4 regions of the Sulfitobacter sp. CB2047 genome follow, and region 4 is predicted to be linked to each of the others. Evidence: riboswitches for the same ligand, from Rfam matches in the RefSeq annotation. Region 4 holds a riboswitch; each other region holds the start of a gene.
What was found. A riboswitch is a leader RNA that binds a small molecule or an ion and turns the genes downstream of it on or off. The one in region 4 is predicted to bind cobalamin.
Positions count from the first base shown of each region.

Region 1 (7,861 bases), 1.4 Mb from region 4:
AGGTCGAACGGTCCGCGGGCGAGGGTCACGGTCGTATGCGGCAAGGGCAGCGGCGCGGCGGGCTGGTCCACCAGCCGCAGCAGATAATGGTGCTGCGGATGGTTGGCAAAGACAGACAGCGCCTGCTTGCCGATGGCCAGAAAGACCCGCGTCGACACCTGCGGCAGCGCGGCGGCGGCGGCTTCAATACTTGGCAGATGGGTCCAATTGTCGGCGGCAGTCTCGGCCCACGGGGCACGCTCAAAAGCGGCCAGCGGGATGCCTGCCTGCGTGCTGGCGGCATGGGCGTTACGGCTCATCTGTGCGGCGAAGGGATGGGTCGCGTCGATCACGCGGGTGATGTGGTTCTGCGCGATAAACGCCAGCAATCCGGCCACGCCGCCAAAGCCACCCACGCGGGTGGGCAGCGGCTGCGCCACGGGGGCGGCCGTGCGTCCGGCATAGCTGAACAGCGCATCATCGCCACGGTCGGCCAGCGCGCGCGCGAGGCTGGAGGCCTCTGTCGTGCCGCCAAGAATGAGGGTGCGCGTCATGGCTGATCCTGTTGCTGCCTGGGTGACCCTGATTGGTCTGGGCGAAGATGGCCTTGGCGGGCTGACCGATGCAAGTCGAAAGGCGCTGGCAGAGGCCGAAGTGATCTTTGGCGGGGCCCGGCATCTGGCGCTTTGTGACGCGGGGGCGCGGGGGCGGGAATGGCCGCTGCCGTTCAGTGTAGCGCCGGTGTTGGAACATCGCGGGCGTGCGGTGGTGGTGCTCGCCTCGGGTGATCCTTTCTGGCACGGCGTGGGCGGTTCGCTGGCGCAGGTGCTGGACCCGTCGGAATGGCGCTGCTTTCCCGCGCCGTCCTGCATGACGCTGGCGGCTGCGCGGCTTGGCTGGCGGTTGGAGGAGGTCACGACCCTTGGCCTGCATGCTGCCCCGTTCGAGGTATTGCTGCCCCATCTGGCGGCAGGTGCGCGGCTGATCTGCACGTTGCGCGATGGATCTGCCCCTGCGGCGCTGGCAGACTATCTGACCGCGCAGGGTTTAGGCACGTCCCGCCTGACGGTGATGGAGGCGCTTGGCGGTCCGCGTGAAATCGCGCGCGCGGCCGATGCTGCGACGTTTGACCTGAGCGACATTGCCGCCCCTGTAGTGGTGGCGATTGCGGTATCGGGGGGGGCTGGGTTCAGCCACGCGCCCGGACGGGACGCGGCGCTTTTTGCCCATGACAGCCAGATCACCAAATCACCCATGCGCGCGTTGACGCTGGCCGCGCTGGCCCCCCGCGCGGGGGAGCTGCTGTGGGATGTGGGGGGCGGATCGGGCTCTGTCTCTGTTGAATGGTGTCTGGCCGCGCCGCAAGCGCAGTCCATTGCAATCGAGCCGCGCGAAAGCCGCTGCGATAATATCACCGAGAACGCCCGCCGTTTTGGGCTGGCGGGTCGGATGCGCTGCGTCCGGGGCACGGCCCCCGATGCGCTGGCCGATCTGCCCCTGCCCGCTGCGGTCTTTCTGGGGGGTGGCGCGTCAGAGGATGTCTTGCAGGCGATCTGGCACAGGATCACGCCGGGCACGCGGCTGGTGGCGAATGCGGTGGCGCTTGAAACCCAAGCCTTGCTGATCCGCTGGCACGGGATGCACGGCGGGCAATTGCTGCGGATCGACTTGGCGCAGGCGGCCCCCTTGGGGACCATGCAGGGCTGGCACCCCAGCCGCCCGCAACTGCAATGGAGCGTCACCCGATGATCGTCGCGGGCATAGGATTGCGCGCGGATGCGACCGAGGCGGATTTACACGCGGCTCTTGCGCTGACGCGGCGCACGCCGGACACGCTCGCGACCCTCGCGATCAAGGTGACGCCAGCGCTACGGCGCTTTGCCGACAGTCTGGGATTGCCGCTGATCGAACTGTCGGAAGCCGATATCGCAGACATCCCGACGCGCACCGTGTCACCGCGCGTGCAGGCGCGGTTCGGGACCGGATCACTTGCCGAGGCCGCCGCATTGCGCGTTGCCGGTCGCGGTGCCAAATTGACGACCTTGCGTGTGGCCAGCCCCAATGGCATGGCCACCGTAGCTATCGCGGAAGGAATTGCCCCATGACTGTTCACTTTATCGGCGCGGGCCCCGGTGCCCCTGATCTGCTGACCCTGCGGGGGCGCGACCTGATCGCGGCCTGCCCTGTGTGTCTGTATGCCGGATCGTTGGTCCCGTCTGAGCTGCTGTCCTACTGCCCTGCGGATGCGAAGATCGTGAACACCGCGTCGCTGTCGCTGGACGAGATCATGGCAGAGATCAAGGCCGCCGATGATGCGGGGCAGGATGTGGCGCGGCTTCATTCGGGTGATCTGTCGGTCTGGTCCGCCATGGGCGAGCAGCTGCGCCGCTTGCGCGAGTTGGACATCGACTATGACATCACCCCCGGCGTGCCCGCCTTTGCCGCTGCCGCCGCCGCTTTGGGGAACGAGCTGACGCTGCCCGGTGTGGCGCAGTCGCTGGTGTTGACGCGGACCTCGGGGCGGGCCTCGGCCATGCCCGAGGGTGAAACGCTCGAGAATTTCGCCGCCACGGGTGCCACGCTGGCGATCCACCTGTCGGTACATGTGCTGGATGATGTGGTCGCGCGGCTCACCCCTCATTACGGAGAAGACTGCCCCGTCGCCATCGTCTGGCGCGCAAGCTGGCCGGATCAACGGGTGGTGCGGGCGACCTTGGGCAGCGTGATTGACGCCACCGACGGCGAACGCGGGCGCACGGCGCTGATCCTTGTCGGCCGCGCGCTGACGGCAGAGGAGTTCCGCGAAAGCTGTCTGTACGCTGGCGATTACGACCGCCGTTTCCGCCCCGTGGGCACAGAGCCGCGCTTTCCAGAGGGCACAGAATGATCGAGACAACGCAACTGCCCAAGGGCCTGATGATCTCGGCCCCGGCGTCGGGCACGGGCAAGACCACCTTGATGCTGGGCCTTTTGAACGCGCTCAGCCGTCGCGGCGTCGACGTGCGCCCGTTCAAGAGCGGGCCGGATTACATCGACCCCGGCTTCCACCGCGCGGCCTGCGGGCGGTCGTCCTATAATATCGACAGTTGGGCCATGGGGTCGGGCGTGTTGTGCAACCTGATCGGCACCGCCCATGGCGGCGATCTCGCCCTGATCGAAGGGTCAATGGGGCTGTTTGATGGTGTGGCGCAACCGGGGGAAACCTCGAACGGGGCGAGCGCCGATATCTCTGCCATGACGGGCTGGCCGGTGGTGTTGCTGCTGGATGTATCGGGTCAGGCGCAATCGGCTGCGGCCACCGCCCTTGGGTTCAAGACGATGCGCCCAGATGTGCATGTCGCGGGTGTGGTGCTGAACAAGGTCGCCAGCCCCCGTCACGAGGCCCTGCTGCGTCTGGGGATGGAGCAGGTCGGCATCCCCGTTCTGGGCGCGCTGCCCCGACAGGGATCGGTCACGCTGCCGGAACGCCACTTGGGTCTGGTGCAGGCCGAGGAGCAGCCCGAGCTGATGAAGCTGCTGGATGCGGCAGGTGATTTCATCGCGCAGCATATCGACCTTGATCTGATCGTCTCTGCCGCCCAAGGGCGCAGCATTCCCGACGGGCCAGATGTGCTGCCCCCGCCCCCCGGTCAACGGATCGCTTTGGCCAAAGACGCCGCGTTTTCGTTCATCTATCCGCATTTGCTGGACCACTGGATCGCCGCGGGTGCGCAGGTGTTGCCCTTCTCGCCGCTGGCGGATGAGGCACCGGACGACAGCGCCGACATCTGCTGGCTGCCCGGCGGCTATCCCGAGCTGCATGCCGGACGCCTTGCCGCTGCCGCGCAGTTCCGCGACAGCCTGCAACAATTCGCCACGACGCGCCCGGTGCATGGGGAATGCGGGGGGTATATGGCGATGGGGGCCGGGTTGGTCGACAAGGAAGGCGTGCGGCACCAGATGGCGGGGCTGCTGGGGCTGGAAACCAGCTATGAGAAGCGCAAGATGCATCTGGGCTACCGGCTTGCCACGCTGAACGAACCCGGCCCCGGCTATGACGCGGGCGCGCGGTTGCGCGGGCATGAATTCCACTATTCTACCATCCTGTCGCAACCAGACACGCCGCTGGCGCGGGTGGTCGATGCCAATGGGGCCGAAGTGCCCGAGACAGGCTCGCGCCGCGGCCATGCGACGGGCACCTTCTTTCACCTGATCGCGGGGGCGTCATGAGCGGTTTTGTCTCTTTCGTCTCCTCCGGTCCGGGTGATCCCGAGCTGCTGACCGTGAAGGCGGTAAAGCGGTTGCAAGAGGCCGAAGTCGTGCTGTTCGACGATCTGTCGGCGGGTCCGATCCTTGAACATGTCTCACCCGAGGCGGATCTGATCGGGGTCGGCAAACGCGCCGGACGGCTGTCTCCGAAGCAGGATCACGTGAGCCGTTTGCTGGTCGAACACGCATTGACCGGCGCGCGGGTGGTGCGGCTCAAAAGCGGGGACGCGGGCGTGTTTGGCCGGCTTGAAGAAGAGCTGACCGCGCTGAAAGCCGCAGGCGTTGCCTTCGAGATCATCCCCGGTGTGACGGCGGCGTCTTCGGCGGCGGCGGCGGCGATGATCCCGCTGACCCGGCGGCTGACCGCACGGCGGGTGCAATTCATCACCGGCCACGGCGAATCGGGTGCCTTGCCCGAAGATCTCAACATGGCGGCGCTGGCCGACCCTACGGCGACCACGGTCGTCTACATGGGGCGGCGCACCTTTGCGGGTTTCGCCGCGCGGCTGATCGAGGCGGGCTTGCCCCCCTCGACCCCAGCCCTGCTGGCAGAGGCGGTATCGACCCCCGATCAAAAGCTGAGCCGCCACACCGTGGAAAGCCTTGCCCATCTGCCGCTGGATCCCGCAACGTCAGCGCCTGCGCTGATCCTTTACGGGCCGTTGACCGAATAGATGACTTGACAAAACCTGCCCGAAAATGACCACCTATTCCGGACGGTTCCCCGTGCGCCTTCGGGCAATCGGGGTGAAAAGGGAATACGGTGCGGTGCCAAAGCAAAGGTGCCAAATCCGGAACTGCCCCCGCACCTGTAAGTGAAGAGCAACCCGCATTGCCACTGGGCCACACCGCCTGGGAAGGCGCGGCACGCATGGACGCACAAAGTCAGGAGACCTGCCGTCATGGGGATGATCCCCGATCCAACTGGCTGCCCCCCGGGGCGGCTTTCACATTATGCCGTCGGGGAAGACGGTAAGGAGACCTGAATATGCATATCGAACCCGAAGTCGTGACCGGCGCCAAGCTGGTCCTGTCCTATGGCACCGCCGCCGGTGCTGCGGCCTATACCGCGAAAACCGCAATGGACTCTGTCCGTGAGAAAGGCGTCGTGCCTTTTGCGGGCGGGGCCATGGTGGCCACCGCGCTGACCTTTGTCTTTTTTCAGGTCTTCCCGCATTTCCCCGTGGGCGTGAGCGAAGTGCACCTGATCCTCGGGTCGACCCTGTTCCTGCTGTTCGGCGTGGCCCCTGCGGCTGCGGGTCTTGCGCTTGGTCTGCTGGCGCAGGGCGTGTTCTTTGCCCCCATCGACCTGCCGCAATACACGATGAACGTCACCACGCTGCTGGTGCCTTTGTTCATGGTCTCGGCGCTGGCCAAACGCATCATCGCGCCCAACACCGCCTATGTTGATCTGACCTATGTTCAAGCGCTCAAGCTGTCGACCGCGTTTCAGGCGGGCGTTGTGGGCTGGGTCGCCTTCTGGGCCATCTACGGTCAGGGCTTTGCCGCCAGCAACATCGCCGCTGTGGCCAGCTTTGGCGGGGCCTATATGATGGTCATCCTGATCGAGCCGCTGGTGGATCTGGCCGTGCTCGCCGCCGCGAAAACCCTGCGTGATTTCGCGGGCAGCGCGCTGTTCACCAAACGTCTGACACAGACTGCCGCTGAATAATCCAAGACCCGACGCGGCCCCCTACTCTGCGGGCCGCGTCACCCCCTGCCGGAGCCTCAAGATGTTTACGCTTTCACTGATCGGCATCGGGTCCGGCAATCCCAAACACCTGACATTACAAGCCATCGACGCGTTGAATGCCTGCGATGTGATCCTGATTCCGTCCAAGGGCGCGGGCAAGGATGATCTGGCTGGCCTGCGGCACGAGATTTGCGCCCAGGTGCTGCGGTCGGACGGGCCTGAAATTCACGAATTCACCCTGCCCAAACGCGACGCCGCCAACCCTGATTATCACGCGGGCGTCCACGATTGGCATGATGCCATTGCACAGGTCTGGCTGGCCGAGATGCAGCGCACCCTGCCCCAAGGCGGCCGTGTCGGTTTCCTCGTATGGGGGGATCCGTCGCTGTATGACAGCACCCTGCGCATTGCGGAGCGGTTGCAAAAGGTCGTCACACTCACCGTCGATATCGTGCCGGGGATCACCTCTCTTCAGGTACTGACGGCGGGCCATGCGATCCCGCTGAACACCATCGGCAATCCCGTCACGATCACCACCGGCCGGCAGCTGCGCGATCATGGCTGGCCGCAGGGTGTGGATACGATTGCCGTCATGCTGGACGGCACCTGCGCCTTCGAGGTGTTGCGGCAGCACAGCGACGTGCACATCTGGTGGACCGCCTATGCCGGCATGCCGAACGAGCGTCGCATCGCAGGCCCGCTGGATCAGGTCTGCGACCGCATCATCGCAACACGGGCAGAGGCCCGCGCCGCCCATGGCTGGATCATGGATATTTACCTGCTGCGCCGGTAGACACGCGCGCTACAGCTTTTCAAGCCGTTGCAAAATCGGGCAATCGGGGCGGTCATCGCCAGCGCATTCATGCACCAGATGGGTCAAGGTCTGACGAATATCTTGCAGGTCCGCGATCTTGCTTTCGATCTGCGCCAAATGTTGCTGGGCGATGGCACGGACATCGGCGCTGGCGCGATCCTGATCATCCCAAAGCGCCAGCAGGTCGCGGCAATTCTCGATCGTGAAGCCCAAAGCCCGCGCACGGCCCAGAAACGTCAGCTTGTGCACGTCGCTGTCGCAAAAGCTGCGATACCCGTTGGTGTCACGCGCAGGCGTGATCAGACCGATGTCTTCGTAGTAGCGGATGGTCTTGGCAGGCAGACCTGCGCTTTTCGACACGTCACCGATGTTCATAGACGTCTCCTTTCGTTGAATTAGGCGGTTGCTGCGGCGGCGATCCACCGCAGGCGCAGGGCGTTGAACAGGACAAAGACGCTCGACAATGCCATGGCGGCGGCGGCAAGCACGGGCGACAGCAGCACGCCGAACAGCGGATAGAGCACACCGGCGGCAACGGGGATCAGCAGCGCGTTATAGCCAAAGGCCCAGAAGAGGTTCTGGCGAATATTGCGCATGGTGTGCTGGCTGATGTGCAGGGCGTTCACCACCCCTTGCAGATCGCCCGACATCAGCACCACGTCGGCCGCTTCGATAGCGACATCCGTTCCGGTACCGATGGCGATGCCCACGTCGACCCCCGCCAGCGCGGGCGCATCATTGATCCCGTCCCCGACAAAGGCGACCTTGTGGCCCGCCTGTTGCAGGTCCTCCAGCGCGGCGACCTTGCCGTCGGGCAGCACTTCGGCGACCACGGTATCGATCCCCAAACGGTCGGCAATGGCCTGCGCCGTCGCCTTGTTATCACCGGTGATCATGGCGATTTTCAGCCCCGCTTCGTGCAGCGCCTCCAGCGCTTGGGGCGTCGTTTCCTTGATCGGGTCGGCGACGCCGATCATCGCGACAAGCGCCCCATCCACGGCGGCGAAAAGCGGTGTCTTGCCCTCTGCCCCCCATGCTGCCGACCGCCCCTCTGCCGCGGCGAGAGAGACCCCTTCGGCCTGCATGAAACGGTCCGCCCCGACAAGCACGCGACGCCCCTCGACCTC
Region 1 covers NZ_CP072613.1:785,340-793,200, reverse strand. Annotated here, with positions in the region: gene IV89_RS03720 (cobalt-precorrin-6A reductase) at 1-533, opposite strand, end outside; gene IV89_RS03715 (bifunctional cobalt-precorrin-7 (C(5))-methyltransferase/cobalt-precorrin-6B (C(15))-methyltransferase) at 532-1,728, shown strand; gene IV89_RS03710 (cobalamin biosynthesis protein) at 1,725-2,084, shown strand; gene cobM (precorrin-4 C(11)-methyltransferase) at 2,081-2,866, shown strand; gene IV89_RS03700 (cobyrinate a,c-diamide synthase) at 2,863-4,188, shown strand; gene cobA (uroporphyrinogen-III C-methyltransferase) at 4,185-4,901, shown strand; cobalamin riboswitch at 4,928-5,144, shown strand; gene IV89_RS03690 (energy-coupling factor ABC transporter permease) at 5,216-5,899, shown strand; gene cobF (precorrin-6A synthase (deacetylating)) at 5,961-6,713, shown strand; gene cueR (Cu(I)-responsive transcriptional regulator) at 6,723-7,109, opposite strand; gene IV89_RS03675 (heavy metal translocating P-type ATPase) at 7,130-7,861, opposite strand, start outside.
Region 1: linked by a shared signal. The riboswitch ahead of IV89_RS03690 (energy-coupling factor ABC transporter permease) and the one ahead of bluB (5,6-dimethylbenzimidazole synthase) in region 4 are both predicted to bind cobalamin.

Region 2 (7,861 bases), 1.4 Mb from region 4:
ACCGCCTTGGCCCCTGCAAGGGTCTGTTCGGCATAGGTATCGACCGACAACGGATGTTTCAGCGCGACCAGATTGGCCAGCCGCAACGACGGCAAGCCCCCTTCCGCACGATGCCAGCCCGCCGCGAAAGCCCCCAGATCACTGTCCGAAAAGGACAGCACCACCAGATCCGCCGGCGTCTGCCCCAGGTCTTGGGGCAGATCGCTTTGGTCCAGTCCGTGGCTTTCGCGAAAGACGACATGCATGGCGGCTTAGCCCTCCAGCACCGCGCGGATCGCGGCTTCGTTCACGTGATCATGCTCTGCGATCACAACCAGCTGGCTGCGGCGCGGCATGTCCCCCCAAGGGCGGTCGAACTGGCTGCGCACGCGTTCGCCCACGGCCTGCACAAGCAGACGCATCGGTTTGTCCTGAACGGCGATATAGCCCTTGACGCGCAGGATTTTCTGCTCGCGCGCCAAGCGCAACACGGCGGCCTCAAGCGTGGCGACATCGGCGACTTCGCCCATGTCGATCACCACGCTTTCAAAGTCGTCATGTTCGTGATCGTCATGCCCGTCGTGGTGGCTGGGGCGCGCGTCGATGTCATCTTCGGCGGCGGCTTCCAGACCCAGCACAACGCGGGGGTCAATCACGCCTTCGGTCATCGGAATGATCGGCAGCTTGCGCGGCGCATGCGCCTCGATCACCTTGCGCGCAGCCTCGACGCCGTCGGGGCCTGCCAGATCGGCCTTGGACAGCAGCACGATGTCGGCGCAGGCGATCTGGTCTTCAAACACCTCGGACAAAGGCGTTTCGTGGTCCAGACTGTCATCGGCATCGCGCTGCGCGGCCACGGCCTCCAGATCGGGGGCGAACTGCCCGCTGACCACGGCTTCGGCATCGGCAAGCGTAATCACGCCGTCCACGGTGATGCGCGACCGGATCGCTGGCCAGTCAAACGCCTTGAGCAAAGGCTTTGGCAGCGCCAGCCCCGACGTCTCGATCAGGATGTGATCAGGCGTTTCAGGCAGGGCCATCAGCGCTTCGATGGTGGGGATAAAGTCATCGGCCACGGTGCAGCAGATACAGCCGTTTGCCAGCTCGACGATGTTCTCGGCGGGGCAATTGTCAATCGCGCAGGATTTCAGGATGTCGCCATCCACACCGGCGGTGCCGAATTCATTGACCAGCACGGCCAGACGCTTGGAGCCCGCGTTCTCCATCAGGTGACGGATAAAGGTGGTTTTGCCAGCGCCCAGAAAGCCGGTGATCACGGTAACGGGGATTTTGGTAAGGTTGGTCATTCGGTAGGCTCCTGTGGGGGAATGCGGGCGATGGATTGTTTGCGGAAGACCACGGGGCGTTCGCGCCAGGGCACCACGCCATCAGAGGTCTGGGCATAGGCAGAGACGCCCTTCACGATATCGGACAAATGCGCGTCCGTGTCGAGATCGCCGTACACATAGGTCCAGCGCGACGGCCCACCCGACAGGACCATCGAACAGCCCCGCGAACAGGCCGACAGACATTCGGCTCCGCGCAGCTGCACACCGTCGGGCAGATGCCCCGACAGCGCGTCAAACAGCTGTTGCCCGGGGCGCGGCGCGTCCTCGGCGGTGATCTGACCTGCGCGACAGGTGGTGCAGATGGTGACGGTGACCGGTTGATCCGTGGTGGTCATATCTTGCCTCATACGTCGATGGGCCAAGGGGGATCGCCAGCAGCGAACGACATGCGAACAGCGTTCTAGGCCAGTCGCGAAACACCCCGTTCGCCCGTTACAAACTATGCTGGCAGGTCTCCCGGCTTGCGGATCTAAGGCAGCTTGCCTTGCGAACCTTCACCTTCCCAGCCTGCGGGCCAGTGGTTGAAAGCTCTCTCCGGTCACGGTCGCGGGGGCGGCTGCGCTTGGCGCTGACCCAAGGCTGGATCAATGCGTATCGCGTTCCCTCTTCGCCTGTCTGGGACAGGAACCAACATACGCCCTGCATTGGTCATTTGCCCGCCCCTGTCAAGCTGCGCCTGTCATAACGCAGGGGCCAAACCCGCTTTGCGCCGATTTTCCCGATGGTGGCCAATGGGCAGGGGGCACCCGCGGATGCTTGACGGGATCACCGCAGGCTGACACCAAGGGCTGCACAAAAAACACGAGGTCCCGCCATGCCCACCCGCGCCATCATGATCCAGGGCACCGGATCGAATGTGGGGAAATCCATGCTGGTGGCGGGCCTGTGCCGCGCGGCCACGCGTCGGGGGCTTTCCGTCGCGCCGTTCAAGCCGCAGAACATGTCGAACAACGCCGCCGTCACCGAGGACGGCGGAGAGATCGGCCGCGCCCAAGCTCTGCAAGCGATCGCCTGCGGGCGGCCCCTCTCGGTGCATATGAACCCCATCCTGCTGAAGCCCGAAACCGACAGCGGATCGCAGGTGATCGTGCAGGGGCAGCGCCATAGCACCCTGCAAGCGCGTGACTTCAGCAAGGCCCGCGCAGGGCTGATGGCCCCCGTGCTCGAAAGCTTCGGAATCCTCGGGCAAAGCGTCGATCTGATCATCGTCGAAGGCGCCGGCAGCCCGGCAGAGGTAAACCTACGCCAGAACGACCTTGCCAATATGGGCTTTGCCCGCGCCGCAGGTGTACCCGTTGTCTTGGCCGGAGACATCAACCGTGGCGGCGTCATCGCCCAGATCGTGGGCACCCAAGTGGTGATGGACCCAAAGGACGCGGCGATGATCACCGGCTTTCTGGTCAACAAGTTCCGCGGCGATGTCAGCCTTTTTGACGACGGCTACCGCGAGATTGAACGCCGCACCGGCTGGACGGGGTTCGGCACATTGCCGTGGTTTGCCAACGCGCATCTGCTGCCCGCCGAAGACGCGGTGGACCTGTCGCGCGCCCCCTCCGACGGCGGGTTCCACATCGTCTGCCCCATGCTCTCGCGCATCTCGAACTTCGACGACCTCGACCCGCTGGCGGCGGAGGCTTCGGTGCGGCTGACCATGGTCCCCCCCGGCACGCCGCTGCCCGCGGACGCCGATCTGGTGATCCTGCCGGGCACGAAATCCACCCGCGGCGATCTGGCTTTCCTGCGCGCCCAAGGCTGGGACATCGACCTTTATGCCCATGTGCGGCGCGGCGGCGCGGTGCTGGGAATTTGCGGCGGCTACCAGATGCTGGGCCGGTTTATCGAGGATCCGCAGGGCTTCGAGGGGCCCGCGGGCCGCGAAGAGGGGCTGGGCCTGCTGGATGTCGAAACCCGCATGGCCCCGGACAAGACCCTGACCCGCGTCACCGCCGACCATGCCGCAACGGGCACGCAGATCGACGGCTATGAAATCCACATCGGTCAGACGGTGGGGGCCGATTGCGCCACGCCCTTTGCGCATATCAATGGCACCCCCGACGGGGCAGGGTCGCGCGATGGCAAGATCACCGGCACCTATCTGCACGGGCTCTTTACCAACGATAGTTTCCGCAGTGCCTGGTTGGCGCAACTGGGGCTGAGGGCAGGGCCGACCTCCTACAGTCAGACCGTGGAAGATACGCTCGACGCGCTGGCCGACCATATGGAAACCCATCTGGACGTGTCCGCCCTGCTGGCCTGTGCCGCACCGGTTGCATAACACCCGCGCTGACCTTTGGTCACGATCACGACGCTTGCTTAATTTTGTGATCGCGGGGATACATGCCGTCAAATTTACGCAAAGGACCCTTTGTTATGGAACGTAACCTGACCCTCGTTGCGCTGTTCGCTGCCCTGATTGCAGCACTTGCGTTGATCCCGAAATTCTCGCTTGGCTTTGGCGTGCCAATCACGGCGCAAAGCTTGGGCATCATGCTTTGCGGGACCGTGCTGGGGGCCAAACGCGGCGCGCTGGCCGTGCTGCTCTTCTTGCTGCTGGTCGCTTTGGGGCTGCCGCTTCTGGCCGGTGGCAACGGGGGGCTGGGTGCCTTCATGCTGCCGTCCTCGGGCTTCCTGATCGGCTTCCCCGTGGCGGCTTTTGTCACCGGCCTGATCGTCGAAAAATGGTACGGGCCCTCGCTGACCATCGTTGCGGCGGTTGCCTCGGTCATCGGCGGGATCGTCGTGCTTTATATCTTCGGGATCATCGGCCTGTCGATCGCGCTGGATAAATCGCTGCTGGAATCCGCCGCGCTGGTGACCGTGTTCATCCCCGGTGACATCATCAAAGCGGTGCTTGCAGGCTTTATCACCAGCGGTCTGGCCAAAGCGCGCCCCGCCAGCGTCCTGTCGCGCAGCTGATCCGACGCAAAGCCTGAAACAGCGAAAGCGCCCCTAGAGGGGGGCGCTTTTTTCGTGCCAAGGCAGACGAAGCCTTACCCCCGCGCATAGACATCCTCGTAGCGGATAATATCATCTTCGCCAAAATAACTGCCGGTCTGCACCTCAATCAGCACCATAGGCAGTTTGCCGGGGTTTTCCATCCGGTGCACGGACCCGAGCGGGATGTAGACTGACTGGTTCTCGCTGATTAATTTGACGGTATCGTCCACGGTCACTTTCGCGGTGCCTTCGACCACAATCCAATGTTCCGACCGGTGGTGATGGCTTTGCAGGCTCAGGGCTGCGCCGGGGTTCACCACGATGCGTTTCACCTGAAACCGCCCGCCGATCACAAGGCTTTCGTACCACCCCCACGGCCGGTAATCGCGCGGCAGTTGGACCGCTTGGCTGGCATCCCGCCTTTTGAGCGCCTCAACCGCTTCCTTCACCCGCTGCGCTTGCGATTTATCCGCCACCAGCACCGCATCCCCCATGGCGACGGCGATGATGTTGTCCAGCCCGATGCCGACCAGCTGCAACCCGTCGGTTTCAGACCGCAGCAGCGTGCCCGCACAATCAATCGCCGTGGCATTGTCGGAACAGACATTTCCCGCCGCGTCCGGCCCGCTTTCCAGCCAGACCGCATCCCAACCGCCCAAGTCGGACCATCCGGCGGCGAAAGGCATCACCGCGAGGTTATCCGCCTTCTCCATGATCGCATAATCGATAGAGATATCATCGGCTTGCCCCCAAGCCTCGGGCGCGAGACGGGTCAGCCCCAGATCAGAGGTCGCCCCGTCAAGCGATGCGCGCACCGCGCGCACCATCTCGGGCGCGTGGGTCTGATAGGCGTCAATAATCGTCTGCGCCGTGAACAAGAAGATCCCGGCATTCCACAGAAAATTCCCCGCCTGCAACATCCCCTGCGCCTGTGCGCGATCCGGCTTTTCGACAAAGCGCGCAAGGGGTTGCGGAGTTTGAGCGCTCGCATCCGCACCTTTAGCCAGCGCAAGATAGCCATAGCCCGTTTCGGCCCGCGTAGGCGTGATGCCAAAGGTGACCAGATCACCGGCCTGCGCGCGCGGCACCGCGGCCTGCACCGTCTGGGCAAAAGCATCGCAGTCGGGAATCACATGGTCCGACGGCGCGACCAGCATCAGCGCTTGCGCGTCAGTGCGCGCAATATACAGCGCCGCGGCAAGGATCGCAGGGGCGGTATTGCGTCCCTCGGGTTCGATCAGGATCGCCTGCGCCGCCCGTTCTACCTGCGCCAGTTGTTCGGTCACGATGAACCGGAACGGGTCGCCCGTCACCACAATCGGAGCGGCGAATCCGGGGCCGGTCAGACGCTTAGCCGAAATCTGGAACAGGCTTTCATCCCCCATCAGCTTGGCAAACTGTTTGGGGTAGCATTTGCGCGACAGGGGCCAAAGACGTGTGCCCGACCCGCCGCAAAGGAGAATAGCGTGCATCATGAGAGGCAGTTAATCTGAAAAATTCTAACGAGAGATTAATCAAATGCTTTAGATTTAGCTGCGCAGGTGATCCTGTCGCAAAAACCAATCATACGTCTCCCGAAGCCCGTCTTTCAGATCGATCCGCGCGCGCCACCCCATTTCCGCCAAACGCGAGACATCTATCAGCTTGCGCATCGTCCCGTCAGGTTTCGACGTGTCAAACACCAGCCGCCCTTTGAACCCCGTCACCTCCGCCACCATCTGCGCCAGCGCCGCGATGCTGATGTCGCGGCCCGTGCCGACGTTGATATGGCTTTGCATCGGGTGCGTCTGCGCAGCGTAAACATCACGCGGCAGGTCCAACACAAACAGCGACGCTTCCGCCATATCGTCCACATGCAGGAATTCCCGCATCGGTTTGCCGCTGCCCCAAATCACGACCTCCGCCGCCCCGTCGCGTGCAGCCTCATGAAAACGGCGGATCAGGGCGGGCAAAACATGGCTGTTCTGCGGATGAAAATTATCCCCCGGCCCATAGAGATTCGTTGGCATCACACTGCGATAATCCACGCCATATTGCCGGTTATAACTTTCGCAAAGTTTAATGCCCGCGATCTTGGCGATGGCGTAGGGCTCGTTCGTGGGCTCAAGCGGGCCGGTCAGCAGGGCATTTTCGGCCATCGGCTGCGCCGCGTCGCGCGGATAGATGCAAGAGCTGCCCAGTTGCAGCAGCTGTTGAACCCCCGCCGCAAACGCCTGATGGATCACGTTGCATTCGATCATCAGGTTTTCGTAAATAAACTCAGCGGGATATGTGTTGTTCGCCATGATCCCGCCAACCTTGGCCGCGGCGAGGATCACCACATCCGGCGCCTCAGAACGCATAAAGTCTCGCACCGCCGCTTGATCGGTCAGGTCCAGTTCTGCACGGGTCCGCGTCACCAGTTCCAACGCCTCCCCAGCATCCTGTCGCGCCTGCAACTGCCGCAAGATCGCCCCGCCGACCATGCCGCGATGCCCTGCAATATAAATCTTCCGCATAGGCTTATCCGTTCTCAAGCGAGATCGGCAGATCCAGCCCGTGCTCTTTCAACAACGCATGCCGCCGTGCGACCTTGAGGTCATTCGCCACCATCTCTGCACACATCTCTTGCGCGGTGATTTGCGGCTCCCACCCGAGTTTCTTCTTCGCCTTGGCGGGCGACCCCAGCAGCGTTTCCACCTCGGCGGGGCGGAAATACTGCGGATCAATGCGCATCACCACATCGCCGGGGCGCACACTCGGGGCATCCTCCCCAATGACGCTATCGACAATCGCACATTCCTCCACGCCCATCCCTTCGAACCGCAGGGTGATCCCCAACTCTGCCGCCGACCATGTGATGAACTGGCGCACGGAATACTGCACGCCGGTGGCGATCACGAAATCCTCTGCCACGTCCTGCTGCAGCATCATCCACTGCATGCGCACATAATCCTTGGCGTGCCCCCAATCGCGCAGCGCGTCGAGGTTGCCCATATAAAGACACCCCTCCAACCCCTGCGCGATATTGGCCAAGCCGCGCGTGATCTTGCGCGTGACAAAGGTTTCGCCACGGCGGGAGCTTTCGTGGTTAAAAAGGATGCCGTTGCAGGCATAGATCCCATAGGCCTCGCGATAATTAACCGTGATCCAATAGGCGTACATCTTGGCAACCGCATAGGGGCTGCGCGGGTGAAAGGGTGTTTCCTCGGTCTGTGGTGTCTCTTGGACCAAGCCATACAGCTCAGAAGTTGATGCTTGGTAAAAGCGGGTCTTTTTTTCCAACCCCAGAAACCGGATCGCCTCTAACAGCCGCAGGGCCCCGTTGGCGTTCACCTCTGTCGTATATTCGGGCGTCTCGAAACTGACCGCGACATGGCTTTGCGCGCCAAGGTTATAGACCTCGTCCGGCTGCACTTCGCGCATGATCCGCGTCAGGTTCGAACTGTCGGTGAGATCGCCATAATGCAGGATCAGATCGGGATCATCCTCGTGAGGGTCTTGATAAATATGATCAATCCGCTGCGTATTAAGAGATGACGACCGCCGCTTGATCCCATGCACCTCGTATCCTTTGTCCAGCAACAACTCCGCCAGATAGGACCCGTCTTGACCGG
Region 2 covers NZ_CP072613.1:799,631-807,491, forward strand. Annotated here, with positions in the region: gene cobN (cobaltochelatase subunit CobN) at 1-245, opposite strand, end outside; gene cobW (cobalamin biosynthesis protein CobW) at 252-1,286, opposite strand; gene IV89_RS03755 (DUF1636 domain-containing protein) at 1,283-1,663, opposite strand; cobalamin riboswitch at 1,757-1,975, opposite strand; gene IV89_RS03760 (cobyric acid synthase) at 2,143-3,603, shown strand; gene IV89_RS03765 (biotin transporter BioY) at 3,699-4,244, shown strand; gene IV89_RS03770 (mannose-1-phosphate guanylyltransferase/mannose-6-phosphate isomerase) at 4,319-5,740, opposite strand; gene IV89_RS03775 (GDP-L-fucose synthase) at 5,795-6,763, opposite strand; gene gmd (GDP-mannose 4,6-dehydratase) at 6,768-7,861, opposite strand, start outside.
Region 2: linked by a shared signal. The riboswitch ahead of IV89_RS03755 (DUF1636 domain-containing protein) and the one ahead of bluB (5,6-dimethylbenzimidazole synthase) in region 4 are both predicted to bind cobalamin.

Region 3 (7,861 bases), 410 kb from region 4:
TTCGGCTCGAACGCGGCCTGTTCGATCTCTGTATGGAAATCGGTGGGGTTGCGGTTCAGGGTCAGCTTGCCGACCTCGATCAGCGGGTAGTCCTCGTGCGGCCAGACCTTGGTCAGATCAAACGGGTTGATGCGGTAGGTCTTGGCATCCTCGTAAGGCATGATCTGCCATTTGAGCGTCCAGCTGGGGTAGTTCCCGTCGCGGATGTTGTTGAACAGATCGGCGCGGTGGTAATCGCCGTTGGTCCCCGCCAGCTTGTCGGCTTCGTCTTGGCTAAGGTAGGCATTGCCGTCGCCCTGATCGGTGTGGAAGTGGAACTTGACCCAGAATTTTTCGCCCTCGGCATTGACCAGCGAATAGGTGTGGCTGGAATACCCGTTCATCTCGCGCCAGTTTTTCGGAATGCCACGGTCGCCCATGAGATAGGTCACCTGATGCGCGCTTTCGGGCGAGAGCGTCCAGAAATCCCACTGCATATCGTGGTCGCGCATGTTGTTATCCGCACGGCGCTTCTGGCTGCGGATGAACTGCTGGAACTTGATTGGATCGCGGACAAAGAAGATCGGGGTGTTGTTGCCGACCATGTCAAAGATGCCTTCGTCGGTGTACATCTTTACCGAGAAGCCGCGCGGGTCGCGCCATGTGTCCGGGCTGCCGCGTTCGCCTGCCACGGTCGAAAACCGCATCACCACATCGCATTTCGCGCCGGGCTGGAAGATATTCGCCATCGTGTATTTCGACACGTCTTGCGTCGTCTCGAAGGTGCCAAATGCGCCCGAGCCTTTGGCGTGGGGCTGGCGTTCTGGGATGCGTTCACGGTTAAAATTCGCCATCTGTTCCAGCAGATAGTGGTCATTCAGCACGATCGGGCCATCGGGGCCAACGGTCAGCGAATGTTCATCGCTTTGAACGCGAATGCCGGCGTCTGTGGTTGTGGGAGGGGTTTGCTTCTTGTCGGTCATCTGTAGCTACTCCTTCAGGGTCCACAGGCAAAACCTGTAGCGTGACGGATGGTTCCCGACCAAATGCGTAAGGAGTTGAATAGAAGTGTGGCCGCTTGGCGCGCTTAATGGGTCGCCGTGTGAAAGCGGATCACCTGCGCGTTATCCGCCGGATCGACAAGGAAATGCCCGCAGACGCCAAAGACCTCGCGCAGGAGGGTTTCTGTCATGATCTCGGAGGGGGTGCCGATGGCGCGCAGCTTGCCATCTTGCAAGACGCAAATCCGGTCGCAGAGCGTGGCTTGGTTCAGGTCGTGCAGGGCGATGATCGCCGTTGTCGGCAGGCGCTGGATCAGCTCAAGGATCGAAAGCTGGTGGCGGATATCCAGATGGTTCGTCGGCTCGTCCAGCAGCAGCACTTGCGGCCTTTGGGCCAGTGCACGGGCGATATGAACGCGCTGTTGTTCACCGCCCGACAGCGTGTGCCAGTGGCGGTCGCCAAAGCCCGACAGATCCACATCCGCCAGCGCCTGCGTGACGATGGCGTCGTCCCCTGCGCTCCACCCGCGCAGGGCGGACAGCCATGGGGTGCGGCCCAGTTCAACGGCATGGCGCACGGTGATGCGATCTGCGGTATCGGCGTGTTGTTCGACCAGCGCCAGCCGCTGTGCGATATCGCGCTGGCGCATCTTTGCCAGCGGTGCGCCGTCCAGCTCGACCCGCCCGCGCGAGGGTTTCTGAATACCGGCAAGCATATGCAGCAACGTGGATTTGCCCGACCCGTTCGGCCCGATCAGCCCCAGCTTTTCGCCCGGCCGCAAGGACAGGGACACGTCGTTGACGATGGCGCGGTTGCGCACCCGCCAGCCCAGTTCGTGACAGGACAGAATCATGGCGACGTCCTTTTGCCAATCAGGATCAGTGCAAAGACGGGCGCGCCGACCAAAGCGGTCACCACGCCGATGGGCAGCACTTGGCCCGGTACAATCACTCGCGAAACCACATCGGCAAAGACCAGAAACACCGCCCCCGCCAGTGCGGAAGCTGGCACAAGGATCGCGTGACGATGCCCTACGACGATGCGCATGGCATGGGGAATCACCAGCCCGACAAAGCCGATCGCCCCCACCACCGACACCATCACCGCCGTGACCAGCGCCGCCGTGCCGATCAGCAGCAGCTGCACGCGGCGCACCGGAATGCCCAAGGACGCGGCGCTGTCGCTGCCGAAGGTAAAGGCATCCAGCGCGCGGGCGTGCCACAGACAGGCCAGCAGACCGATCATCGCCGCGGGCAGGGCGCTCAGTACATCGGGCCAGCGCACGCCCGACATATTCCCCAAAAGCCAGAACATGATAGCACGGGCCTGTTCGGCATTGGCCGATTTCGTGATCATCAGCGCGGTCAGGGCGTTGAACATCTGGCTGCCCGCGATACCGGCCAGCACGATCACGCCCGCGGCCCGCAGGCCCACACCGCCCCCTGCCGCCTGCGCCAGCAAGGCGACAAAAGCGAAAGCCACCAGCGCCCCGCTGAACGCACCGATAGACAGCGAGATGGCACCACCCCCCAGCCCGAGGATGGTCACCGCAACAGCGCCCGTGGACGCCCCCGCAGAGATGCCCAGCAGATAGGGATCCGCCAGCGCATTGCGCAGCAGTGCTTGCAACACGACGCCCGACAGCGCCAGACCGGCGCCACAGCACATCGCCACCACGGCCCGCGCCATGCGGTAGTTCCACACGATGCCTTCGTCAATTTTGTCGACCGCATAGCCCGCGTTCAGCGCCTTGTTGGCCAGCACCTTCAGCACCACCAGCGGCGGGATAGAGACCTCGCCGATGGCCGCACCAAACAGCAGTGCGGCCAGCAGCACCGGCGGGATGATCACCCACCAGTGCCACTGCGGCCTGCGCATCACAGAGCGGTCGATTGCGGTCATTCGGCCAGATCGAAACCGGACAGCGCGTCAGCCATCGTTTCCAGCGCATAGATCGCACGCACGGTCGGGTCCATCGCATGGGCGTCCATGGTGATGATGCGGCCCTCTTTCACCGCGGTCATCTCGCGGGCGACGGGGTCGTTCATCAGGAAGGTGCGCTTTTTCTCGATGTCATCCGCAGGGAAGCGGCGACGGTCCATTTTGGCGAGCACGATGAAGGTCGGGTCGGATTTCGCCAGAGTCTCCCATCCGACCAGCGGCCATTCCTCGGCCGAGGTCACGACGTTTTCAACGCCAAGCTTGTCCATCATATAGGCGGGCACACCCTGTTGACCTGCCACATAAGGGTCCGCCGCCATCTCGGAGGACGAGAACCAGAACAGCGCCGAGGTGCCTTGGGGCAGGTTCAGCGATTTGGCTTTCTCGACCGCCTTTGCCTCGCGCGATTGCAGGTCTGCCAGCAGCGTGGCACCGGCGTCTTGCGCGTTGTAGATACGGGCGAGCTCTTCGATGCTGGTATACAGCTGCTGGGTCGTGAACAGTTCAGATCGCGTGCCGTCCGCGCCGACAGAGTTATCCTTGGCCGCGCAATCGGTGGGCATCACATAGGTCGGCACGCCCACCTCGTGAAAGCTGTCGCGGGTGCCGACCATACCTTCGGGGCCGACGTGCCATTCATACATCACGGTGACCAGATCGGGGCGTTTGCCCAAAACGCTTTCAAAGCTGGGGTCGTTATCCGCCAGCCGTTCAATCGCATCGTTTGTCTCTTTGAACTCTGGCAAAACGGGGCTGAACCAGACAGAGGTTCCCGCGATCCGGTCCTGCTGGCCCAGCAGATACAGGATCTCTGTCGTGGATTGTCCGATGGTCACGGTGGTCTGGGGTGCCGCGTCAAAGCTGAGCGTGTGGCCGCAGTTGTCGATGGTCAGCGGATAGTCTGTCTCTGCGCCAAGCGCGGTGCTGCCCGCAAGGCTCGCAATCAGGGTCAGGCTGGAAAAAACTGGTTTCATATCAAGGGCTCCGGTTGGTCCGATGCCGGGGTCTTTGAATAGAAAGAGAAGGGGCCAGCCAAACGGCGCGCGGGCGCATTTTGGTCTGCGCGTGTGGTAAGATCCGGTCCCATCATCATCCTCTCCCGAGCAACCCCGCCCGGTGTTTCAGGTTCAGTGTCGGCAGGTCTCCTGACTGACGGATCGCGGCTGTCCCCGCCTTCCCGGACCTTGAGGCCCAGTGGCATGATGGAGGTAGCTCACCGTCTACAGTTGCGGGGGCAGTTCCGGTTCATCCACACCAAAGCGCGGATGGCGAATTCCCTATTATTTCCCGAAGGAAACCGACCCGGTTTCGATGACAGTTGTCCGCCCACCCGTCAAGTTGCGTTTTTGCGGTCGTCATCGCGGGGCAAAGGCAAATAACGCAGGCCACAGTTCCGCAGAACGGGCGAGAGGCAAATAACAAACGGATGGAAAACCAAGTGGCAGCCCGTAGGGGAGTCGAACCCCTCTTTTCAGGTTGAAAACCTGACGTCCTAACCGATAGACGAACGGGCCACTTAACTTGTGAGCGCTTCTTTAGGCAAAGCCATCGGCGGGCGCAAGTGCAAGCCGCATGAGAAAGCGGGGAAATACGGCAAAAAAATCACAGATCTTGGTGCCGTGTTTCAAGGGGCGAATGGCGAGAGGGGATCGTCGCGTGAAACGCGCGCCGCGCGCGGGATGCGGGCGCGCGTTTCCCTTAGATTTCCCAGTGAAAACCCGTCGCTTTTTCGGAGACGGTCCAGAGTTTCTCCATCACGGGTTTGTCGTAGGCATGGGGGTTCAGCGTGCCTTTGCCAACGGGCCCTCCGGTTTGCAGCCATCCGGTCGGGCCATAAAGCGCCCGCTGTGCCAACCCGTCTTCGGTCGCGCACATAACCTCGGGATACGCGCCTTTTTCGGCGGATTGCACCATTGGCGTCTTGCTCATCATCCACCAGGTGACCCTTGTGAAAAGCCCGCCGCTTGTGCTGATCAGCGAGGTCGCCGACGCGCCGGGGTGACAGACGTATACCTCAACGCGGCTGTCGGTGGCTTTCAGCCGGTCCTGAAGCTCATAGGCGAACATCATCTGCGCCAGCTTGCTTTGGCTGTAGACCGCGTTGGCGCTATAATTCTTGTCCCAGTTCATATCGTCGAACTGGATCGTCTTGATCCCCATGTTGTACCCGAGGCTGGACACCACAACGATCCGGCCCGCACTTTCCTGAATGCGATCAAACAGCATCCCGCACAGCAGGAAGTGTCCATAGTGGTTGGTGCCAAGCTGGCTTTCGAACCCGTCAACGGTCAGTTGCTGTGTCGGCACCTGCGCGATGGCAGCGTTGCAGATCAGCGCGTCAATCCGGGGAACAGTGCGTTTCACCTCCTCCGCCGCGGCGCGCACGCTGGCCAGATCAGACAGATCCATCCGCACAAAGCTCACCTCGGCGTTAGGACCGAACGCGTCCTTGAGCGTTTTGACCGCTGCGATGGATTTGTCGGCGTTGCGGTTCAGCATGACGACTTTTGCCCCCTTGGACAGCAGCATGCGCGTGGCCTGAAAGCCCGCACCGGCGGTCGTGCCGGTGATGAGATATGTTTTCCCCTTGAGCGATCCAAGGCGATCAGGTGTCCAGCCTTTGGGTCCGAAAGTCGTGTCCTTCATCGTCATGTTCCTTTTCGATGTCAGCGCGGCAGCGATGCGCGCTGTGTTTGGTGTTGAAGGGTAAATAGCTCTCGGCTGGCTCTCAAAACAGGCGAGATCGTCGCGAATACTTGCCTGATTGTATCACGCGCTTGCGAAAGGCGGATGTGACGCAGTAGATTGCCCTCATGAGCAAAGACCAGATCAGACAGCTAATTCAGAACAACGCGACCCAAGAGGGGCTGACGGGAACCGGCATTGACGGGGTGCGCCTGTTTCGGGCCACACAGGCGATTCCTTGCGTGCCGGCGGTCTATGAACCCAGCGTTATTGCTATCGTCAGCGGGGCGAAAGAGGCCGTGCTGGACGGGCACAGGTACATCTATGACGACAGCCGATATATGTGCTGCCCGATGTCGATGCCGGTGAAGGCGGGCACGCCGACCGCCTCTGCCGAAAGCCCGCTCTACGGGGTTATCATTTCGCTCGATAAGCGGATGATGACAGAACTGTCGATGGAGATGGAAAATACCGGCAATGTGATTCCCGAGGTCAAAGGCGGTTTGCGCGCGCAGGGGATCAGGCTGGCCGCTTGGGATGATGCCTTTGCCGACGCGCTACTGCGTTTGCTGCAATTGGGTGGCAATCCGGCGGATACGGCGATCCTTGGCGAGGCACGGCTGCGCGAGCTTTATTACGCGATCCTGAAGGGGGAGGCAGGGCGCTTTGCCAGACAGGCCTTCGGCGCAGGCAATGCGATTGCACGGTCGATCGCGCATGTATCCTCTCACCTGGACGCACCGATCTCTATCGATGATATGGCGTCCCGCGCCGGGATGAGCCGCGCCGCCTTTCACCGCAAGTTCAAGCAGGTGACGACGATGGCCCCGATCCAGTTTGTCAAATCCATGCGGCTCAACAATGCGGCGATGAAGATCGCAGGCGGCATGTCCGTGAACGAAGCGGCGGTCGATGTGGGATACGTCAGCCCGTCGCAATTCAGTCGCGAATTCAGGCGGATGTACGGGCAATCCCCGCGCCAATGGGGGGATGCCCAGCAGTTTCCGGTTGAAATGGGCCAATAAGGGGCTGCCATCGTCTGTATGTTGGCAGCGCCTTTTCACAAGTCTGGTGCTATGATCAGACGTCTACGACCACCTTGCCGATGGCTTGCCCGCTGGTCAGGCGGTCATAGGCCCCGCCCACCGTATCAAGGCCGAATCTCTGGTCATCAAGCAAGGGCTTCAGCGCCCCTGCGTCCACAATCTCTGCCAGTTTGGTCAGCTCGGCGGCCTCGAACGTCGCGTCGCCACCCTAGGCGGTAAGGGTCATGGCTTTCATGGTGGTCATCCTCGGGTGTGCCTGATGCCCACCTAAAGACTGCCGTGATTTATGTAATTGACCTGATTTTGAGCTCAGTTTTCTGATTACGGATGTAATAGGCGAGCAGCAAACCGCCGTCAGAGACCTCAGGGCTTAGCCGTCCAGCCCGCCGCGCGAGATCAAACAGCGCAGACACAACGGCAAACACATCTCGCCCAGGATCATGGCGCATGGTCTTCATAATGTCGGGTAAGGGTACAAGTGGCAGCCCGTAGGGGAGTCGAACCCCTCTTTTCAGGTTGAAAACCTGACGTCCTAACCGATAGACGAACGGGCCACTTAGCTTGTGAGCGCTTCTCTAAGGAATGCGGCGCAGGCGCGCAAGCAGAAATCGAAAGAAAATGAAAAATTTTTACGCAGGTGCCGCATCTTCCAGACGCAGCTGCACCGACTGTCGGCCGCGCCAGGTATTGATGTCCAGACGGCCCGCCAGATGGAACCGTGCACCACCGTGGTTTTCCAGTGCAGGGCCAAGCGGGCCGTCAAATGCACCAAAGGCGATGGCGTCCATTTTGGTGTTGTTGCCGTCGCCGAAACTGATCTTGAGGTGGCTTTCACCCACCCGCTTGGCAAACCGGATCTGCATGTCGGCAAAGGCATATCGCGGGGCAGGGGCACCGGCCCCGAAGGGGCCTGCCTGTTCCACCTGCTGCGCCAATTCCACCGTCGCGGCGGCGGGCATCAACATGCCGTCCAGCTTCAGGTCTGCGGCGCCGGCCAGATGCGCGCCCTGCTTGGCCAGTAGCTCTGACAGCCGCGCCATGGCGGCGTCCAGCTTGTCTTCGGCCACGGTCAGCCCGGCGGCCATTTTATGTCCGCCGCCCTTGATCAGCAGCCCCTCGGCCGCCAGCCGCTGGATCGGCGCGCCCAGATCAATCCCCGAGACAGAGCGGCCAGAGCCTTTGCCGATGCCATCCTCGAACCCGATCAC
Region 3 covers NZ_CP072613.1:2,286,330-2,294,190, reverse strand. Annotated here, with positions in the region: gene IV89_RS11390 (catalase) at 1-962, opposite strand, end outside; gene IV89_RS11385 (ABC transporter ATP-binding protein) at 1,067-1,834, opposite strand; gene IV89_RS11380 (iron ABC transporter permease) at 1,831-2,859, opposite strand; gene IV89_RS11375 (ABC transporter substrate-binding protein) at 2,880-3,896, opposite strand; cobalamin riboswitch at 4,040-4,239, opposite strand; tRNA gene IV89_RS11370 (tRNA-Glu) at 4,362-4,436, opposite strand; gene IV89_RS11365 (SDR family oxidoreductase) at 4,621-5,568, opposite strand; gene IV89_RS11360 (AraC family transcriptional regulator) at 5,736-6,632, shown strand; gene IV89_RS11355 (zinc-binding dehydrogenase) at 6,688-6,831, opposite strand; tRNA gene IV89_RS11350 (tRNA-Glu) at 7,133-7,207, opposite strand; gene recJ (single-stranded-DNA-specific exonuclease RecJ) at 7,283-7,861, opposite strand, start outside.
Region 3: linked by a shared signal. The riboswitch ahead of IV89_RS11375 (ABC transporter substrate-binding protein) and the one ahead of bluB (5,6-dimethylbenzimidazole synthase) in region 4 are both predicted to bind cobalamin.

Region 4 (7,861 bases):
ACGGCACCGATGCGGGTCTTGAAGCGGTCGTTCCAGACCTTGTTCCAGTCGACTTCCTGACGCGCCAGATCGGCGGTGCCAAAGGTCGTGGTGGTTTTGACAAAGTCCGTATCCTGCGCCTTTTTGGTCACCAGATTGACCGCGCCGCCGGTGGTCGAGCGGCCACCGATGGAGCCAGACGGGCCTTTGGTGATCTCGACCTGTTCGGCCATGAATGTTTCGCGCACGGCGACACCGGAATCACGCACGCCGTCGATGAAGACGTCGTTGGAGGACCGGAAGCCGCGGATGAACAGAACGTCGCCGAATGCGTTGCCGCCTTCGCCAGTGCCCAATGTGATGCCGGGGGTGGTGCGGGCGAGCTCACGCACCGATGTCGCGTTCTTGTCGCGCAGCACTTCCTGGGTGACGGCGGTAACCGTGCGCGGTGTATCGACCAGCGGTTGCGTCAGCAGCGAGTTGCCCGATTGAACGGCCTGATATCCGGCTTCGGGGTTGGCGTAGGGCGACAGACCGTTCTCGCCAGCGACGGGCGCGGCGGGGGCGGCAGCAACGGGGGCCTCGGCCACGACGGGTGCAGGGGCGGGTGCCGGTGTCGCGCGGGGGGCAGGGGTCGCCGCGGCGCGTTTCTTGGCGGGTTGTGGTTTGGGCTTGGCAGCCTGCGGCTCTGAGGTTTCTACCTCGATCCCGGGAAGCAGCAGCGGCTCGTCGCTGGATTGCGCATAAAGTGCTGCAGGAGACGTCGCGCCGATGGCGGCGGCCGTCATCATGCCGATGCTGCGGCTGGCCGTGTGGCCACGCAAGCTGTGTGGTGTTTTCGTCTGAGTCATATCGCCCTCGTCATTGCCCATTCGGGCTGTTTTTAGGGGGCTGGTCTGGACGATTGGCTACCTATTCACGGGCGGGTTACTAAGGCTGATAAAAACAATCAAGTATTAAACTTCGGCAACCTTACAAAAATTTCAAGGGGTTGTAGCGTTGCACATAAGGCGTCAATCGGGCGCGCGAAGCGCCCGTTAATGAAGCGTCGGTGCTGCTTCCATTTGCGCGACCTCGCTTGGTGCGCTCAGGCGCATCCGTTTAAGCGCAAGCCCGAAATCCGCGGCAAGCGATGCCACCAGCGGGGCCATATCGGCGCGTACCAGCAGGGTCGCGATCAGCATCGCGTCTTCGCGCTGTCCGTCCGTGGCTGTCGCGATGAAGTTCGCAAAGCAGGATTCGTCCGATCCCAGACATTTGCACGTGACCGAATGGCGCATCAAAGGCCGCCGCCCGAACCGTGCACAAAGCGAGCATAGCTGTTCAAACGTAGCGAGCGCCTTGCTCCCGTTGGTATGGCCGAGGACGCTGGCAAAATCGCTGCTGACTTTTTCCTGTGCGTCAGGCCCGTCACACCACATCCGCAAATAGATGACCGACGCGGCCTGAAGGCTGTCCAGCTCTGTGATGAACCCTACCGGGGCACCGCCGGGGTGCTGATGTGCGTCATTCATTTGGTCAGGATCAATTTGCCAGCGCGTGTGATTCGCAAGGTGTAGGTCTGGGTATCCAGCACGATTTGGGCCAGATCTCCGCCTTCGGTCAGGTCGCGGGCAGAGTAGGTCGGCAGCGCGTTCATCGGGGCTTGGGTCTTTGGGGGGGCGTGAAATGTCATAGGGCTGCTCTATCAATGGTCATGGAAAAGGAACGTTGCACGCGGCACCGATCATCAGGCAGCCCTGCGGCTTGGTCCTGACGGTGAACGGCAGTTTGCGTTCTGGGGAATGGTCTCATCGTGGGACTCCTCACATCATATGTGTCGGGCGTCCCCGTGGTCACGGGCGGGGTGGCTAGACGTTTCCATAAACCTGATTGAAATTATAGGGTATGTCAATCCGACAGTTTTAGTCGGAATACTTTGGGCGCATTTTTGTTTGTCTGTGTCGTGCAAAAGAATACCCCCCGCAGCACGGGGCGGCGGGGGGTATCAGGTGCTTTGACCGGCAAAGCACAAACGTCGGTAAGGGTTGCGTTATTGCGTCTTCATCTCGGCGCGCAGGCCGCGGAAGATTGCGTAGCACAGGAACAGCAGCACCACAGTAAAGGGCAATCCGGTAGAGATAACCATCGACTGAAGCGACTTGAGCCCGCCTGCAGACAGCAGCAGCACAATCGCTACGGCACCTTCGAAAATACACCAGAACACGCGCTGTGGTGCAGGTGCATCGACCTTGCCGCCTGCCGTGATCGTATCGATCACCAGCGAGCCGGAGTCAGACGAGGTCACGAAGAACACGATGACCAATACGATCCCGATCAGCGATGTGATCCCGGCAAGCGGCAGCGCATCCAGCATGGCGAACAGCTGGCGTGGCAGCTCGGCTTCTTGCGCGGCTGTGTAGCCGTCGCTGATCACCTGATCGATTGCCATGCCACCAAAGACGCTCATCCACAGAACGCAAACGAGGCTCGGGATCAGCAGAACGCAGGTCAGGAACTCGCGGACCGAACGGCCACGGCTGACGCGGGCGATGAACATGCCGACGAAAGGGGACCAGCTGATCCACCATGCCCAGTAGAAGGAGGTCCAGCCTTGCATAAAGTTCACGTCTTCACGGCCGATCGGATTGGACAGACCGGGCAGATATTCCACATAGGCCAGCAGGGATGACCTGAAGGTCGACAGGATCGCCAGCGTCGGTCCGACCAACAGCACGAAGGCCAACAGCAAAAACGCCAGACCCATGTTGATCTCTGACAGGACTTTGACGCCGCCATCAAGGCCGCGCAGCACGGACACGGTCGCAATCGCGGTGATGCCGGTGATCAGCAGAACCTGTGTTGTCGGGCCAACCGCCACACCAAAGAGCTCGTTCAAGCCCGCGTTGGCTTGCGTGGCACCCAGACCAAGCGATGTCGCCAGACCAAAGAGCGTTGCAAATACGGCGAGAATGTCGATCACGTGACCGGGCCAACCCCAGACGCGTTCCCCCAAGATCGGGTAAAAGGCAGAGCGGATGGTCAGGGGAAGACCCTTGTTATAGCTGAACAGCGCCAGCGCCAGACCAACAACGGCATAGATCGCCCAAGGGTGCAGGCCCCAGTGGTAGATCGTGGCCGCCATACCCAGACGAACCGCTTCGGCCTGATCGCCCGCAGCCGCGCCCAAAGGTGCCCAATCGGTGCGCAGGCCGTCTTCGCCAACAGCAGTGCCACCCATGGAGCTCGAGAAATGCGATAGCGGTTCAGAGACGCCATAGAACATCAGACCGATGCCCATGCCCGCCGCGAACAGCATCGAGAACCATCCAAGGTAGGTGTAGTCGGGGCTTGCTTCGGCCCCGCCAAGACGCACACGGCCCAAAGGCGTGACGATCAGGAACAGGCAGAACAGCACAAAGATGTTGCCGGCAGAGATAAAGAACCAGTCAAAGCCCTTTGTCACCGACGAGAACAGCCATGTGAACAGCGCGCCAGACTGTTCGGGCAGCGCGAGTGTATAGAATACAAAGGCAACAATACACACACCCGAGATCGCGAAGACCGGGTTGTGAATGTCGAAGCCGAAGGGCCCCACGCTGCCTTCTTTGTTGTCTTGGCCGATCTCGTAATCCGTGTCGATTACGGCAGCGGCCCCGTCGGGTGTCGGGATACCCGGCGACGTTTCATCTGTCATTAGATGCTCTCCATTTTATGTATTTGCGACTAATCATAGCGCAACTCCGACAAAACGACCACCGCTGCGCGGGAATTAAGTAAATGAATATCATGGCTTAGCCCCCGGATGCGGGCTTGACGCCCCGTTTGCGGGTCGCGGGCTATGCGTTTTTTCCGTGGTTTACCGCGAATCCCCTCTTTGGATTCGGGTGAAACACCGGGGCGGTTCCGCGTGCCACACTGCCCACGCCCGTCTGAACGGAGGGGGCAACCGCACCGCGGGATAGCGCCCTATCCCAAAAGATATGCCGGCCTATCCGTCCATGGCCCCGACCCACCTGCTTGCGCAAATGAAAGCGCGGGCGTCTGCGGTCACCATGGTCCCATGACAAATTTTTTCATCATGGGGGATGATATGAAAGTTACTTGCACACTACCAATTATCGCAACCGCGGCACTTCTGGCCGCTACCACTGTCAGCGCCGAAGGGTTCAGCCTGTCCGGTGCGCGCTCTGCCATGCAAAGCGACATCTCGTTCAACGTCATGCAATCCGCAGGGCAGGGTCAGATCAAGCTGCGCCACAAGATCCAGCCCAAAGCGCAGGTCCGGTCCAAAACCGTGAGCAGCCGCAGCCGGTCTTTCCAAGAGCTCAGCGGGGTCAGCACGGCCGCGGACCTCAAAAGCCTCATCGCTTGGGCCGAGGCGGGCCCAAAGGGCTATGACGCCGTGCAATACGGAGCCAAACGGCTGCCGCCACAGCGTCCGACGCAAATGACCATCGGCGAGATCTACCGCTGGATCGACCGCACGCCGGGCCAACCGCATGCCATCGGTCGATACCAGTTCATTCCATCCACGCTGCGCAGTCTGGTGCGACAGGCGGGCCTGAGCAAGAATGACCGCTTTACCTCGGCGGTTCAGGACGGGCTGGCCGATATCCTTTTGGTCGATGCGGGGTTTAACTCCTTCAAGAAGGGTAAGATCAGCCGCCACCGCTTTATGGAAAACCTCGCACGTATCTGGGCCGGTTTCCCGACCTCTAACGGGCGGTCCTATTATCACGGCTATGCGGGCAACAAGGCCGTCATCTCGTGGAACGAGTTCGACGCCGTAATGAAGAAGATTTTCGCAACCAAACGCGGCTGATCCCCGCGTTAGGGCTTGTTCCGGGCGGACAGCCGTGGCCCAATGGCCGGGTCTGGTGTCCGCCTCGCGGAAGAATCGGGAAGCTGGTGAAACTCCGGCACGTGCCCAACGCTGTAATGGGGATGGTTTGCGCATAGGCCACTGGACTATTCCGGGAAGGCGCGCGGACCAGACGACCCTAAGTCAGAAGACCGGCCAGACAGTACAGCTTGCCCCGCATGGACAGCGGGATTGGCGCTTAAACGTATTGTTGGGGACTGAACAATGCCGATACCCTCTGCGCTGGCACCCGCCGCGCCTTTTTCAGATGCTGAACGCGACGCCGTCTACAAGGCGATCTTTACCCGCCGCGATGTACGCGATCAGTTTTTGCCCGATCCACTGGCCGAGGATGTGTTGCACCGCATACTGACCGCCGCGCATCACGCACCGTCAGTCGGGTTGTCACAGCCGTGGAATTTCATCGTCATCCGCGATCAGGCCGCACGCGATCAGGTCTGGCAAGCCTTCAACCGCGCCAACGAGGAAGCCGCCCAGATGTTCGAGGGCGACCGCCAGACAACCTACAGGTCGCTGAAGCTCGAAGGCATCCGCAAGGCACCGGTCAATATCTGCGTGACCTGTGACCGCAGCCGTGGCGGTAAGGTCGTGCTGGGGCGCACCCATAATCAAAGCATGGATCTTTACAGCACCGTCTGCGCGATCCAGAACCTCTGGCTTGCCGCCCGCGCCGAGGGCATCGGGATGGGCTGGGTCAGCGTGTTCCGCGATGCCGATCTGCGTGACCTGCTGAATATCCCCGACCGGATAGAGATCGTCGGTTACCTCTGTCTGGGCCACGTGGACGAGCTTTACCAGACGCCCGAACTTGAGGTGAAAGGCTGGAGCAAACGGCTCCCCGTGGACGAGATGATCTTTGATGGTACGTGGCAGGGCGACCCTTAGTCACTGCCCGTCCCGCTCACGTTGTCATCTCCCGCAATGCGGGTATTTTGCGCGGTCAGCGGAACTATGCCGGTTCCCTGACGTTGCCTTTGTGAAGCCAGTGCATCCCGCGTCTGGCACGCAAAGAGGAAGTATTCAAAATGGGCGGTATCATTTATCTCGTTGGTCTTGTGGTCGTGGTTATGGCGGTGCTGTCGCTGGTCGGCTTGGCGTAATCAAACGCCGGGGAGGCATTTACATGAACACGACACTTACTGAAAAAACTGCCGATGGATCCTATGTCGACTGGCCCGCAATTTTCGCGGGCACTGTTGTCGCTGTGGCGATCGGCCTCTTGCTGACCACCTTCGGCGCGGCACTTGGCCTGTCGTCGATCACGCTGGACGGAACCGACAATTCATCGACGCTTGAACTGGTGCTGACCGCGCTGTGGATGGTGATCACGCTGGTCGCCTCCTATCTGGCCGGTGGTTATATCGCGGGCCGCATGCGCCGCCGCGTCGAAAGCGCTACGGATGATGAAGTCACTGCTCGTGACGGGATCAACGGTCTGGTTGTTTGGGGCCTCGGGTCTGTGATCACCGCCGTGATGCTATCAAGCGCGCTGAGCTTTGCAGCCAATACCGCGGGCAACGTCGCAGCGGGTGCAGGCAAAGCGGCTGGTACGGTCGTCGAAGCTGCGGGCTCTGCCGTGGGAGGTGCTGCCTCCGGGCTGGCCGATGCGGCGGGTGCTGCAATCCCGGATGAGGCCAAGAATGATCCGACAGATTACCTGTCGAACCAGCTTTTGCGCCCCAATCAGGTCGACCCGTTGACAGCCGATCCCGAGCAACTGGCAGAGCAGACCGCCAGCATCGTTGCCAATATCTACCGCACGGGTGAGGTGAGCGAGGAAGACCGGACCTATCTTGCCGGCGCTGTTGCCGCACGCACCGATCTGACCCAGGCTCAGGCGAAAGAGCGTGTGGACCAGATCGTGACCCAAGCGCAGGAAGCACGTCAGGAAGTCGAAGACGCTGTAGCCGCTGCCAAGGCCGAGGCTGAACAGGCCGCAGCAGAGGCGAAAGAAGCAGCGGTTGAGGCTGCGCAAACCGCGCGTAACGCCGGTATCCTGACCGCCTTTGTGCTGGCCGCCGCGTCGCTGATTGCCGGTGTGGCATCTGTCGCAGGGTCGGTCCACGGGGGCCGCCACCGCGATCAGGGCCGTCTGTTTGCCGGTCTGACATATCGCGGCTAAATTGCTTCACGTGAAAATCAAAACCCCGGCGGCGCAAGCGGTCGGGGTTTTCTTATGCCATCGTGATTCGGGATGTTTCGGGGCAGGGTGCGCTGCGACGACTTCAGGCGCATCCATGGCACATGCCAAAACCGCAACGCCAGATAAATAAGGCATCAGGGCAAAGCGATATGTTTAAAGGGGGGATCTGGTGCTGAAGGGGAGGATTGAACTCCCGACCTCGTCATTACCAATGACGCGCTCTACCACTGAGCTACTCCAGCACTGTGGGCGGGTGATTAGACCCATTCGCAATATGGTGCAAGCGTAATCTGGACCATATCGGTCCGCTGCGCTAGACAATCGACATGTCAAAGGATACCGCCCCACAAAAGCCGCCAAAACCCAATGCATTGCGGGAAGACAGGCTGAAAGCCGCGCTGAAAGCCAATATGGGCCGACGCAAGGCGCAAGCGCGTGCGCGCAGCGACAAAAGCCAAAGCGACGACACGCAAAATAATAACGCGCAGACAGATAACGGGCCGACCGGCCAAACCAAGGAAGGCTGAAGGATGGATTCGATTGTGGTCAAAGGCGGCGGTGCGCTGTCGGGACAAATTCCGATTGCGGGGGCCAAGAACGCCTGTCTGACGCTTATGCCAGCGACCCTGCTGTCCGAAGAGCCGCTGACGCTGACCAACGCGCCGCGCCTGTCCGACATCCGCACCATGACCGAATTGCTGCGGTCCCTGGGGGCAGAGGTGACATCGATGCAGGACGGTCAGGTTCTGGCGATGTCGTGTCATGGCGAGATCAACACACGCGCCGAATATGACATCGTGCGCAAGATGCGCGCGTCGAACCTTGTGCTGGGGCCGCTGCTGGCCCGCGAAGGGCACGCGCAGGTATCACTGCCG
Region 4 covers NZ_CP072613.1:2,699,990-2,707,850, reverse strand. Annotated here, with positions in the region: gene IV89_RS13315 (TonB-dependent siderophore receptor) at 1-830, opposite strand, end outside; gene IV89_RS13310 (hypothetical protein) at 1,017-1,493, opposite strand; gene IV89_RS13305 (hemin uptake protein HemP) at 1,490-1,654, opposite strand; gene IV89_RS13300 (BCCT family transporter) at 2,012-3,655, opposite strand; gene IV89_RS13295 (hypothetical protein) at 4,022-4,783, shown strand; cobalamin riboswitch at 4,820-4,998, shown strand; gene bluB (5,6-dimethylbenzimidazole synthase) at 5,048-5,728, shown strand; gene IV89_RS13285 (hypothetical protein) at 5,967-6,965, shown strand; tRNA gene IV89_RS13280 (tRNA-Thr) at 7,154-7,228, opposite strand; gene IV89_RS13275 (hypothetical protein) at 7,313-7,513, shown strand; gene murA (UDP-N-acetylglucosamine 1-carboxyvinyltransferase) at 7,517-7,861, shown strand, end outside.